Regions from separate parts of the Delftia sp. JD2 genome, predicted to be linked through region 3. Evidence: predicted binding sites of a transcription regulator. Region 3 holds the regulator's gene; each other region holds the start of a gene.

Evidence for each region. Region 3 encodes HrcA, which represses chaperone genes, less so after heat shock. Its sites were predicted from a motif close to TTAGCACTCNNNNNNNNNGAGTGCTAA; they were not measured.
Region 1: the regulator HrcA is predicted to act here: its motif matches at 3,048-3,074, upstream of rpoH (RNA polymerase sigma factor RpoH).
Region 2: the regulator HrcA is predicted to act here: its motif matches at 1,111-1,137, upstream of ACM14_RS16625 (co-chaperone GroES).

The regions. Positions count from the first base shown of each region.
Region 1 covers NZ_LFJT01000019.1:90,420-94,447, forward strand. Annotated here, with positions in the region: gene ACM14_RS12825 (fatty acid desaturase) at 1-220, opposite strand, end outside; gene ACM14_RS12830 (sterol desaturase family protein) at 217-963, opposite strand; gene ACM14_RS12835 (tripartite tricarboxylate transporter substrate binding protein) at 983-1,975, opposite strand; gene rpoH (RNA polymerase sigma factor RpoH) at 2,073-3,017, opposite strand; gene ACM14_RS12845 (IclR family transcriptional regulator) at 3,204-3,992, opposite strand.
Region 2 covers NZ_LFJT01000029.1:292-4,319, forward strand. Annotated here, with positions in the region: gene ACM14_RS16620 (RNA polymerase sigma factor) at 1-669, opposite strand, end outside; gene ACM14_RS16625 (co-chaperone GroES) at 1,225-1,515, shown strand; gene groL (chaperonin GroEL) at 1,562-3,205, shown strand; gene ACM14_RS16635 (PLP-dependent aminotransferase family protein) at 3,315-4,028, opposite strand, start outside.
Region 3 covers NZ_LFJT01000009.1:96,919-100,946, forward strand. Annotated here, with positions in the region: gene recN (DNA repair protein RecN) at 1-945, opposite strand, end outside; gene ACM14_RS07550 (NAD kinase) at 948-1,844, opposite strand; gene hrcA (heat-inducible transcriptional repressor HrcA) at 1,875-2,879, shown strand; tRNA gene ACM14_RS07560 (tRNA-Ile) at 2,947-3,025, shown strand; tRNA gene ACM14_RS07565 (tRNA-Arg) at 3,203-3,279, shown strand; gene ACM14_RS07570 (CHASE2 domain-containing protein) at 3,354-4,028, opposite strand, start outside.

The DNA of each region.
Region 1 (4,028 bases), on a different contig from region 3:
ACATGCGCAAATGCGTGTGGTTGTGGTGGATGACGCCCACGCCCAGCGTGAGGAACAGCTCGATCCCGTAGAGCCACAGGTTCCAGCCATGCTGCCACTGCCACCACACGATCAGCGGCAGTGCCACCAGATAGGCCAGCGACTGCAGGTCGCGCCAGTGGCGCAGCCGGGGCAGCCGGGGCAGCCGGGGCTGGACGTGGCGAGCAGGCGGTCGGCTCATTCCGTCCTGGGCCGGGCCGTGGCGGGCAGTGCCACGCGCGTGCGCATCAGCCGGTCCATGAAGGCCAGCGCAAAGCCGTAGTTGCCATTGGGCCGGGCATGGTGCAGATGGTGGCGCCGGCTGGCGGCCAGCGCATGCGTGTCGGACACCCCGGGAAAGAAGTCGTAGTTGGAGTGGCCTATGACGTTCAGCAGCAGGCTGAGCACCGGCACCGAGGCCAGCGACCAGAAGCTGAAGTCATGCACCACCATGGGCAGCAGGATGACGTTGCCCAGCATCAGCGCCTCGATGGGATGAAAGCTGTAGGTGGACCACGGCGTGGTGACGATGGAGCGGTGGTGGTCACCATGAAAGCGCCCCAGCAGCCGCGTATGCAGCAGGCGGTGGTTGATCCAGAAATGCACATCGTTCCAGATCAGCAGCACCACGATTTCGATGGCAATGCGCCAGGGGCCTGCATCGGGCTCCAGCCGCGCCCACCCCAATTGCAGAAGGCCCCAGGGCACGATCATGCCGATGCCGAAGATCAGCACCGAATGCAGCGACTGGCGCCATTCGCGGCGCAACTGGTCGGGCTTGAGCGGGCGCGTGTCCAGCACGCGGCCCACGCCGCGCCGCTGCAGCCAGCGCGTGAGCGCCGTCATGCCCCAGCCGCCGGCCGTGTACAGCACGCCGAAGAAGAGCAGGCCCCAGGCCATGACCTGCCAGGCGTTGAGTTCGGTGAAGGCTTGGGCAGCGGTCATGGCAGTGTGATCGAGCACGTCATTGCGCGTGGATTCCCTGTTCGCGGATGATGCGGCCCAGTGCCGTCACATCCTGGCGTATGCGCAGGGCCAGGCCCTCGGGCGAGCTGCCGACAGCCTGCCAGCCCTGGGCGGCCAGGCGTGCACGCATCTCGGGCGAGCGCACGATCTCGCTGACCGCTTCGGCCAGCTTCTGCACATGGGCGGCGGGCATGGCCTTGGGCGCGGCCACGGCGTTCCAGATCTCCAGATCGAAATCCCCCACGCCCAGCTCCTTGAGGCTGGGCAGTCCCGGCGCCAGCGGGCTGCGCGCGGCCGAGGTCACGGCCACGCCGCGCAGCTTGCCGGCCTGCACCTGGGCCATGGCCAGTGCGGGCGGCAGCATGGACAGCTGCAGGTCGCCGCCCTGGATGGCGTTGAACACCTGCGGATAGCCGGGGTAGGGAATGTGTTCGGGCCTGAGCGCGGAGCGGCTCTTGAGCAGCTCCATGCCCAGGTGGCCCACCGTGCCCACGCCAGGGGAGCCGTAGCTCCAGCGGCTGCCGGCCTGGGCAGCGGCTTCCAGGAAGGCCCGGCCCTCGGGCGCGCCGGCCGGAGCCACCAGCACCAGGGGCGCCACGCCGATCAGGCTGACGGGCTGCAGATCCTTCACAGGGTCGTAGCGCACGGCGGGGTTGAGCAGGCGGGCAATCGTCAGGTTGCCGTTGATCATCACGCTGAAGGTATGGCCGTCGCGCGCACGGGCCACCTGCTCGCCTGCGATGTTGCCGCCGGCGCCCACCTTGTTCTCGACGATGACGGGCTGGCCCAGGCGCTTTTCCAGCGGCTCGGCCAGTGCGCGCGCCGTGAGGTCCGGGGAAGATCCTGCGGGAAAGCCGACGATCAGGTGCAGCGGCTTGCTGGGCCAGTTGTCGCCCGCCACGGCAGCGCAAGGCAGCAGGGCCGAAGCCAGGGCGGTGGCCAAGGCATTGGCGAAGAGGCGGCGTAGTGGCGAGATGGCGCTGGCGGGCATGGGGTTCGTGGGGGCCGCAAAGGCTGCGGGCAATAAAAAACCCGGAGATTATCCGGGTTTGTCGTGAAGCGGCCTGTCAGCCCAGGCCGTCAGGCCGTCAGGCGAACTCGGCCAGGGCCTTCTTCATCTTCTTCATGGCAGCCACCTCGATCTGGCGGATGCGCTCGGCGCTGACACCGTACACGGCGGCCAGCTCATGCAGCGTCATGCCGCCCGAGCCGTCGTCGTTGACCTTGAGCCAGCGCTCCTCGACGATGCGGCGGCTGCGGTCATCCAGCGAATCCAGCGCCATGGCAATGCCGTCGGTGGCCAGGTGGTCACGCTGGCGCGACTCGATCATGGCCGTGGGTTCGTGTGCTCCATCGGCCAGGTAGGCGATGGGGCCGAAGGCCTGCTCGCCATCGTCGCTGGGCGAGGGGTCCAGCAGCACGTCGCCACCGGCCAGGCGCGTTTCCATCTCCATGACTTCTTCGCGCTTGACGTTGAGCTTCTCGGCCACGGCGTCGATCTCGCCCGAGGTCAGCGTGTCACGCAGCATGGCGCCGTCCTCGGCCATGGCGGCGTCGGACTTCAGGCCCTGCTTCATGGAACGCAGGTTGAAGAACAGCTTGCGCTGGGCCTTGGTCGTGGCGACCTTGACCATGCGCCAGTTCTTCAGGATGTACTCGTGGATCTCGGCCTTGATCCAGTGCATGGCGTAGCTCACCAGGCGCACGTTCTGATCGGGGTCGAAGCGCTTGACGGCCTTCATCAGGCCCACGTTGCCTTCCTGGATCAGGTCGCCGTGCGGCAGGCCGTAGCCCAGGTACTGGCGCGAGATGGACACCACCAGGCGCAGGTGGGACATCACCAGACGCCCTGCGGCGTCCAGATCGCTGTGTTCTTTGAGCTTGCGGGCGTAGTCCTGCTCTTCCTCAAGGGTGAGCATGGGCAGGCGGTTGACCGCGGAAATGTAGGCATCCAAATTGCCCAGAGGCGGCACCAGGGCCCAGGGGTTAGCGGGTGCCAAGGTGGTCGCAATGGAGCCGGAGGCGTTTGTCATTGCAGAGTTCCTTTCTTCCATTCCTTCATATTAGCACTCGTTATGACCGAGTGCTAAAGCCAAAGTTCCGTGGGTTTTTCAGACGGTTGCACTCATTTTTGGAGTGCCAAAAGTCGTTTGTGCCTAGTCTGAGCGATTTTTGGAAACCCTGCTTGCCAGCGGTGGGCGCATACTGCTGGGAGAGCATTACAGTTTTTCCAGCAGGCTTTCAATCTGCCGGCCCAGTTGCAGCAAGGCCGGGTACAGCTCCTGCACGATGGCCGGCAAAGGCTCCGTGGTGGAGACGCTGCAGTTCAGGACATAGATGGCATCGGGTGTCACCAGCGGCGTGGCCAGCGCAACCACTTCCGGCTGCCACGATGCGGCGCAGAAGCCTTGGCTTTTCACGGACTTGATCGCCGCCTGGATCTGCTGCTCCAGCGCAGGCCATTGGGCGCCCCTCTTGAGCCTGAAGCTGTCGAGCAAGGCCTTGCGCCTGGCCGATGGCGCCGCCGCCAGGTAGGCGCGCCCCAGCGACGTCAGTTCCATGGGAACGCGCTGGCCCGAGACCACATGCCTGAGCACGATCCGGCGGTTGTAGCGGATGGATTCCAGGTAGACCATCTCGTCCCGGTCGGGACATGCCAGGCCCACGTTGATCCTGCGTGTCTCGGCGAGGGTGCGCATCAGGGGCGCCGCAATCGACAGCACCGTCGAGCCCGTGCGCATGGCGTGCGCCAGGCTCAGGACCGCCGGGGCCAGGCGAAAGGCCCGGCTTGGGTGGTCGGCCTGCAGCATGCCGCAGCCCACCAGGGTCTGCGTCAGCCGGGTGACCGTGGCCTTGGACAGGCCGGTGCGTTCCGCCAGGTCGCTGTTGCCCAGCAGTTCCGAGCCGGGCCTGAACGCACGGAGTATTTCGACGCCTCTTTCCAGGGAGCGGTTGCTCGGGGACTGTCCCGGCTTGTCATGGAGGATGGGGGATCGCCTGTTCGTCATGCTGCTGCCGCTGGTGGGAGGACGCGCTTGCCCCGG
Region 2 (4,028 bases), on a different contig from region 3:
TTTGCCCTGCGCCGGTGGGGCGGCGCATTCGTCGTCGTTGTCTTCTTCGGCGTCCAGTGTGCCCTGCAGGGCCTGCAGGCGCCTCATCTGAGTGGCACTTGCGAACAGGATGCGCGTCTCGCAATAGCCGACGGCCCGGCCCAGGTGCTTCACCACCATCCGTGTACTGATCCCCATGCAATCGGCGGTTTCCTCAACGGTGCGCCCCTCGATCCGTTGAAGAATGAAGGCTTCGCGCTGCCGCGGCGGCAGTTCCTGGATCGCCTCGTGCAGCCGCGTCAGCCGCTGGCGGCTCTCGGCTTGACGCTCGGTGTCTCCGAAGCCCTCGGCAGAGATGGCAAGCAGCTCTTGCTGGCAGTCGTCATACGGAACACTCTGGAGCCCGTGCGCCTCCGGGCCCTTTTCCCAGTCGCGTGCCGCCACGCTGCGCACGGTCTGCCGCAGATAGGGCTGCTCCTGCCCGGGCTCGAGATTCCTGCCCGTGGCGGCCACCCGCGCGAACACTTCCTGCGCCGCGTCCTCGACCGCTGCAGTGGTTCGAAAGTGTCGGCGCAACATGCGCATCACAGGCGTGCGCCAAAGCGTATAGAGCGCAACCAGGGGAGCCTCTGGAGTCTGGCGCCCAGGTATCGGCTCACCCCGCGCTGCGGAGACCGGATTGCGTTTCATCCCCTGGCCTTTGCGCCCGGGAGGAATGCAGCAGCCGACCGTGAACCCGCAAGGGCACTGCATTCGTCAGTGATGAAAGTCTGGAGGTGAGGCACAACGCGCAGATGGGCAACCGATCCGTGGCGCCGGGGGCCCCACGCATCGGATGGACAACGACGGGGAGGGGCGCCCTGAACATGTGCGCAGATCGCATGAATTGATGAATGAGATTCATTCCCATTCTAGCGCCTGGACATCCCTCAACCAAGACTCTGGCCCCCAGCGGCGCGCCGCAGGAACTCCATCGGCGCGGGCTCCGCAGATGCCACGTCTTGCCATAGTGCTGGCCGAGCGATGAGCCAACACCCACCGGGAATCCGTGGCGCAAAAGCATGTGAGGCGTCGTTACACACTGCGGCACATCGACCCTACCCCTTGAATCCTGGCCGAATTGCCTTATTATTAGCACTCGTTGGGTATGAGTGCTAACAGTCCTCTGTCCCACATTGCTTCGAATGCCGGCCCGCCGGGCCGGCAAGTCTTTGTTTCAACTTTGTTGATGATTTAGGAGTTGGTATGAACCTGCGTCCCCTGCACGATCGCGTGATCGTGAAGCGCCTCGAGAACGAAACCAAGACGGCTTCGGGCATCGTGATCCCCGAGAATGCCGCCGAGAAGCCCGACCAGGGCGAAGTGCTGGCAGTGGGCCCCGGCAAGAAGAACGACAAGGGCGAAGTGATCGCTCTGAACGTGAAGGTCGGCGACCGCGTTCTGTTCGGCAAGTACAGCGGCCAGACCGTCAAGGTCCATGGCGACGAACTGCTGGTGATGAAGGAAGACGACCTGTTCGCAGTCGTCGAAAAGTAATCCGCGCTTCGAAACCGCACTTTCCAACTGAATCCGGAGAATTGAAATGGCAGCAAAAGACGTAGTTTTCGGCGGCGAAGCACGCGCCCGCATGGTTGAAGGCGTGAACATCCTGGCCAACGCGGTCAAGGTCACCCTGGGTCCCAAGGGCCGCAACGTGGTGCTGGAGCGCTCCTTCGGCGCCCCCACCGTGACCAAGGACGGTGTCTCGGTCGCCAAGGAAATCGAACTCAAGGACAAGCTGCAGAACATGGGCGCCCAGCTCGTGAAGGAAGTGGCCTCCAAGACCAACGACATCGCCGGTGACGGCACGACCACCGCCACCGTGCTGGCACAGGCCATCGTCCGCGAAGGCACCAAGTACGTGGCCGCCGGCCTGAACCCCATGGACCTCAAGCGCGGCATCGACAAGGCTGTCGCCGCCCTGGTGGAAGAGCTGAAGAAGCAATCCAAGGCCACCACCACCTCCAAGGAAATCGCCCAGGTCGGCTCGATCTCCGCCAATTCCGACGAATCCGTGGGCAGCATCATTGCCGAAGCCATGGACAAGGTCGGCAAGGAAGGCGTGATCACCGTTGAAGAAGGCAAGTCGCTGGCCAACGAACTCGACGTCGTCGAGGGCATGCAGTTCGACCGCGGCTACCTGTCGCCCTACTTCATCAACAACCCTGAAAAGCAGGTTGCCCTGCTGGACAACCCCTTCGTGCTGCTGTTCGACAAGAAGATCAGCAACATCCGTGACCTGCTGCCCACGCTGGAAGCCGTGGCAAAGGCCGGCCGTCCCCTGCTGATCATTGCAGAAGACGTCGAAGGCGAAGCCCTGGCAACGCTGGTGGTCAACACCATCCGCGGCATCCTGAAGGTTGTGGCTGTCAAGGCTCCTGGCTTCGGCGACCGCCGCAAGGCCATGCTGGAAGACATCGCCATCCTGACGGGCGGCAAGGTCATCGCTGAAGAAGTGGGCCTGGCGCTGGACAAGGTGACCCTGGAAGACCTGGGCCAGGCAGTGCGCATCGAAATCGGCAAGGAAAACACCACCATCATCGACGGTGCTGGCCAAGCTGCTGAAATCGAAGCCCGCGTCAAGCAGATCCGCATCCAGATCGAAGAAGCCACCAGCGACTACGACCGCGAAAAGCTGCAAGAGCGCGTGGCCAAGCTGGCTGGCGGCGTTGCCGTGATCAAGGTTGGCGCTGCCACCGAAGTCGAAATGAAGGAAAAGAAGGCCCGCGTTGAAGACGCCCTGCACGCTACCCGCGCTGCTGTGGAAGAAGGCATCGTGGCCGGCGGCGGCGTGGCTCTGCTGCGTGCCAAGCAAGCCGTGGGCGACCTGAAGACCGGCGATGCCGAGCAAGACGCCGGCATCAAGCTGATCATGAAGGCCATCGAAGCGCCCCTGCGCGAAATCGTGGCCAACGCCGGTGGCGAGCCCTCGGTGGTGGTCAACGCCGTGCTGAACGGCTCGGGCAACTACGGCTTCAACGCTGCCAACGACACCTACGGCGACATGCTGGAAATGGGTATCCTGGACCCGACCAAGGTGACGCGTACGGCCCTGCAGAACGCCGCTTCCGTGGCATCGCTGCTGCTGACGACCGAAGCCATGATCGCCGAGTCTCCCAAGGCTGAAGGCGGCCCTGCCATGCCCGACATGGGCGGCATGGGTGGCATGGGCGGCATGGGCATGTAATTGCCCGCCGCAACCGGGCAGGCCTTGCGCCATGCCCGGTTTGCCCAGCAAGACAAAGGCCGCCCTCGGGCGGCCTTTGTCATTGCATGAACGCTTTTGCCTATGTCTTTCAGGACACGGCCTGGCCCCAGGCCCGGCCCAGGCGTGCCACGGCCTCGGTGATCTGGGGCACGGTGGGCGCCGCATACGACAGGCGCATGCACAGGCCGGCCTTGTCTGCCGCATCGGCCGGGAAGAAGGCCTTGCCCGGCACATAGAGCACGCCCTGCTCCACCGCTGCCGTGAACAGCGCACGGGCCAGGGCCTGGGAATCGCCCGCAAGCCGCTGCGGCGGCAGCAGCTGGGCCCACACGAACATACCGCCCGCAGGCCGCACGAAGCGGATCTGATCGCCCAGCGCCGACTGCATGCCAGAGCACAGCGCATCCATGCGCGCCGCGTACTCGGCGCAGGCCTGGGCCAGCTGGGGCGCATAGCGGCCCGAGCGCAGATAGTGCGCGGCGATCATCTGCGCCAGCGGCGAGGTGCACAGATCGGCCGTCTGCTTGGCGATGGTGCAGCGGCGCAGCAGTTGGGCGTCGGCCAGCATCCAGCCGATGCGCAGCGCAGGCGCCACGGTCTTGGACAGGCTGGACAGGTAGACCACGGGATTGGCCTGGGCGCCGCACAGCGCCAGGCCCGTTTCGTAGATCGACGGTTCGCGCTGGCCAGTAAAGCGCAGCTCGCCATAGGGGTCGTCCTCGACGATGACAAAGCCATGCTGGCGCGCCAGCTCCACCAGGGCCGTGCGCCGCGCCGCGGGCAGCAGGGTGCCGCCCGGGTT
Region 3 (4,028 bases):
CGTGCGGCGGTAGCGGCGCGCCAGCTGCATCCACAGCGACAGGCGTTCATCGAGCTCGGCCAGGCGCTCGGGGTCCAGGTCGGCGCGGCGCAGATAGCTTTGCAGCGAATGGCGCGCATCCTGCGCCTGGGCCATGCATGAGGCCAGCACGTCGGCAATGTTCTGGAAGTCGGGCTCCAGGTGCTCCTGGTTCTGGATCAGGTGGCTGGCGCGGCCCAGCGGAGTGATCACGCCGGCCTCGTCGTCCTCCAGCATCTGCAGCGTGGTCTGGGCGGTGTCGATCAGGGTCTGGGCATGGGACAGGCGCGTGTGCTGGGCATTGAGCTCGTCCCACTCGTCGGCCTGCGGGGCCAGCTTGTCGAGTTCGGTGATCTGCCACTGCAGCCGCTCGCGCTCGCGCTGCAGGCTGTCCTGGGCGGATTGCGCATGCTGCAGCGCCTGCCGGGCCTGGGACCAACGGCTCCAGCAGCCCTGGACCTCGCGGCTGTCGATGCCGGCATAGGCGTCCAGCAGGGCGCGCGCCGCATCGGGCCGCGTGAGGCTTTGCCAGGCATGCTGGCCGTGGATGTCGATCAGTTGCTCGCCCAGGGCGCGCAGCTGCGTGGCCGTGGCCGGCGTGCCGTTGATCCAGGCGCGGCTGCGGCCCTGGGTGTCCACCGTGCGCCGCAGCAGCAGGCTGTTGTCCTCGCAGGCCAGGCCTGCGGCCTCCAGCCAGGGGCGCAGCCGCGCGCAGCCGTCGAACTCCACGCAGATGTCGGCCTGGGTGCAGCCTTCGCGCACCACGTCCGCGTCGGCGCGGGCGCCCAGGGCCAGCTGCAATGCGTCGATCAGTATGGATTTGCCGGCGCCGGTCTCCCCAGTCAGCACGGTGAAGCCCGCATGCCAGTCCAGATCCAGGGCCTGCACGATCACGAAGTCGCGCAGAACGATGCGCTTGAGCGCCATGGTCAGGCGCCTCCCTCGTTCCAGCCCAGTTTCTTGCGCAGCGTGGCGAAGTAGTTCCAGCCCTTGGGATGCAGAAAGCGCACGCTGTGGTGGGCGCGGCTTACGAGGATGCGATCGCCGTGCTGCAGCGAGGCCAGGGACTGCATGTCGAAATTGGCGCTGACATCGCGCCCGGCCACGACCTCGATCGTGACCTCGTTGGCATCGGACAGCACGATGGGGCGGTTGGACAGGTTGTGCGGCGCAATGGGTGCCATCACCCAGGCAGGGATGGAAGGGTGCATCATTGGCCCGCCGGCGGACAGCGCATAGGCCGTGGAGCCCGTGGGCGTGGCCACGATCAGGCCGTCGGCGCGCTGGTTGGAGACAAAGCGGCCGCCCACCTCGATGCGCAGCTCCACCATGCCCGAGGTGCCGCCGCGGTTGACCACCACGTCGTTCATGGCCAGGGCCTCGAACACGCATTGGCCGTCGCGGATCACGCGGGCGCACATCAGAGGACGCAGGTCCTCCTCGTATTCGCCCTGCAGCATGGGCGTGAGCGTGGCCTCGAAGTCCTCCAGCGCGATGTCGGTGACAAAGCCCAGGCGGCCCTGGTTCACCCCGATCAGGGGCGTTCCGTATTGCGCCAAGTGCCGGCTCACGCCGAGCATGGTGCCGTCGCCGCCGACGACCAGGCCCAGGTCGCAATGCCTGCCCAGGCCATCGACATCGAGGGTGGGGTAGTCTGTGAGCCCTGCGTGCAGGGCCGATTGGGTATCAAGCACGACTTCGCAGCCCTGGCGCCTGAGGAAGTCCGCAATGCGCTCAAGCGCGTTGCTGGCATTCTCGGACGGGGCGCTTGCGCTGGGAGCGTGGTACTTCCCGATCAAGGCAACGTGGCGAAACGTGGACGTCATTTCTGGAAATTACATCATTAAAATCATCACATGCTCGACGAACGTGCCAAGTTGTTGCTCAAAGCGCTGATCGAGCGTTATATCGCTGACGGCCAGCCTGTGGGCTCGCGAACCCTGTCGCGTGCGTCGGGGCTTGAATTGTCGCCTGCCACGATACGCAATGTGATGGCTGACCTCGAAGACCTGGGGTTGATCATCAGCCCGCACACCTCGGCGGGCCGCATTCCGACCGCCCGGGGCTACCGGCTGTTCGTGGACACCATGCTCACTGCAGACCGTGCCGATATCGTGACGCCCGAGCTCGCGCCCGAGCAGCCGCAGAAAGTCATCGCCAACGCCGCCAACCTGCTGTCCAGCCTTTCCCAGTTCGTGGGCGTGGTGCTGGTGCCGCGCCGCACCTCGGTGTTCAAGCACATCGAATTCGTGCGGCTGTCGGAGCGGCGCTTTCTGGTCATCATCGTATCGCCCGACGGTGACGTGCAAAACCGCGTCATCTTCACCGACGTGGACTACTCGGGCTCGCAGCTGATCGAAGCCTCCAACTTCCTCAACAGCCACTACGCGGGCCTGGCCATGGAAGAGGTGCGCGAGCGCCTCAAGGGCGAGGTGGAGCTGCTGCGCGGCGAGGTGGCCACGCTCATGCAGGCGGCCGTCAACATCGGCACGGAGGCCATGACCAGCGCCCAGGAGGACGTGGTCATCGCGGGCGAGCGCAACCTGCTGTCGGTCAGCGATTTCTCCAGCGACATGGGCAATCTGCGCCGCGCCTTCGACCTGTTCGAGCAAAAGACCCAGATCCTCAGGCTGCTGGATTTTTCCAGCCAGGCGGAAGGCGTGCGCATCTACATCGGCGGTGAAAGCCAGGTCGTGCCTTTCGAGGAGCTGTCCGTGGTCAGCGCGCCCTACGAGCTCGACGGCAAGGTGGTGGGTACGCTGGGCGTGATCGGGCCCACCCGCATGCACTACGACCGCATGATCCAGATCGTGGACATCACCTCCAAGCTCGTCAGCAATGCGCTGAGTCACAAGCGCTGAGTCCTGCGGGTTAGGCTCTACAATAGTTGTTTGCCATGGCCTGCATCCGTGCTGCCTTGGTGAATCAGGGGCCTTAGCTCATGCTTGGTTAGAGCAGCGGACTCATAATCCGTTGGTGCCCAGTTCGACTCTGGGAGGCCCTACCATCCATTGGTATGAAAAGCCTGCCGCCTTTCCGGGCGGCAGGCTTTTTTGCTGGGCGCACGACTGCCGCATGGCATGCCATCGCCCGGTTGCCGGGGAAAGCGGTCGCCGGGTTTTTTGCAGAAATATGGCGCTTTTGTCCGGGAGCCCCAAAACCCGCTGCTACAATGCGAAGCGTTGCGGCTGTAGCTCAGCTGGATAGAGTACTTGGCTACGAACCAAGGGGTCGTGGGTTCGATTCCTGCCAGCCGCACCAAAAAACGCAAAGCCCTGAAGTTGAAAGACTTCAGGGCTTTTTCGTTTTCTGCATCTGCATCCCTGGGATGCCAGTCAGGCCTGTTCCGCTTTCGGCAGCGCGATGCTGAAGGCGCTGCCCTGGCCGGGCGTGCTTTCTATCTCAAGCTGCCCGCCATGTCGGGCGGCCACGGTGCGCACAAAGGCCAGGCCCAGGCCCACGCCGTCGAGGTGCTGGTGGTGGTCCAGGCGCTCGAACGGCTGGCTCAGCCGGGCGACGGCCTTCCCATCCATGCCGGGCCCGTGGTCCCGGATGGTGATGCGGCAATGGCCTGCGTCCTGCTGCAGCAGGCATTGCACCGTGGCAGGGGTTGCCTGATCTGCGCGCGCTCCGTACTTGATGGCGTTGCCGATCAGGTTGACGGCCGCGCGGTGGAGCATGCCCGCATCGCCCAGCACGGGGCATTCCTGTTCGGGCAGGTGGAACTCCAGCTTCACATGGGCCGCAGAGGCCTGGGCCCAGCAGCTTTCCACGGCCTGGTCCAGCACCAGGCCCAGGTCCAGCCGTTCCCGGCGCAGCGCCTGCTGCTGGGCGCGTGCCAGGTGCACGAAATCGTCGGCCAGCTGCAGGGAGGCCTGGGCATAGCCTTCGATGCGCGGCAGCAGGAGGCCGAGGTCGGGCGCCTGTACGGCGCCGCGCTGCATCTCCAGCAAGGTGATGATGGATGCCACGGGCGCACGGATGTCGTGCGAGATGAACTGCATGGCCAG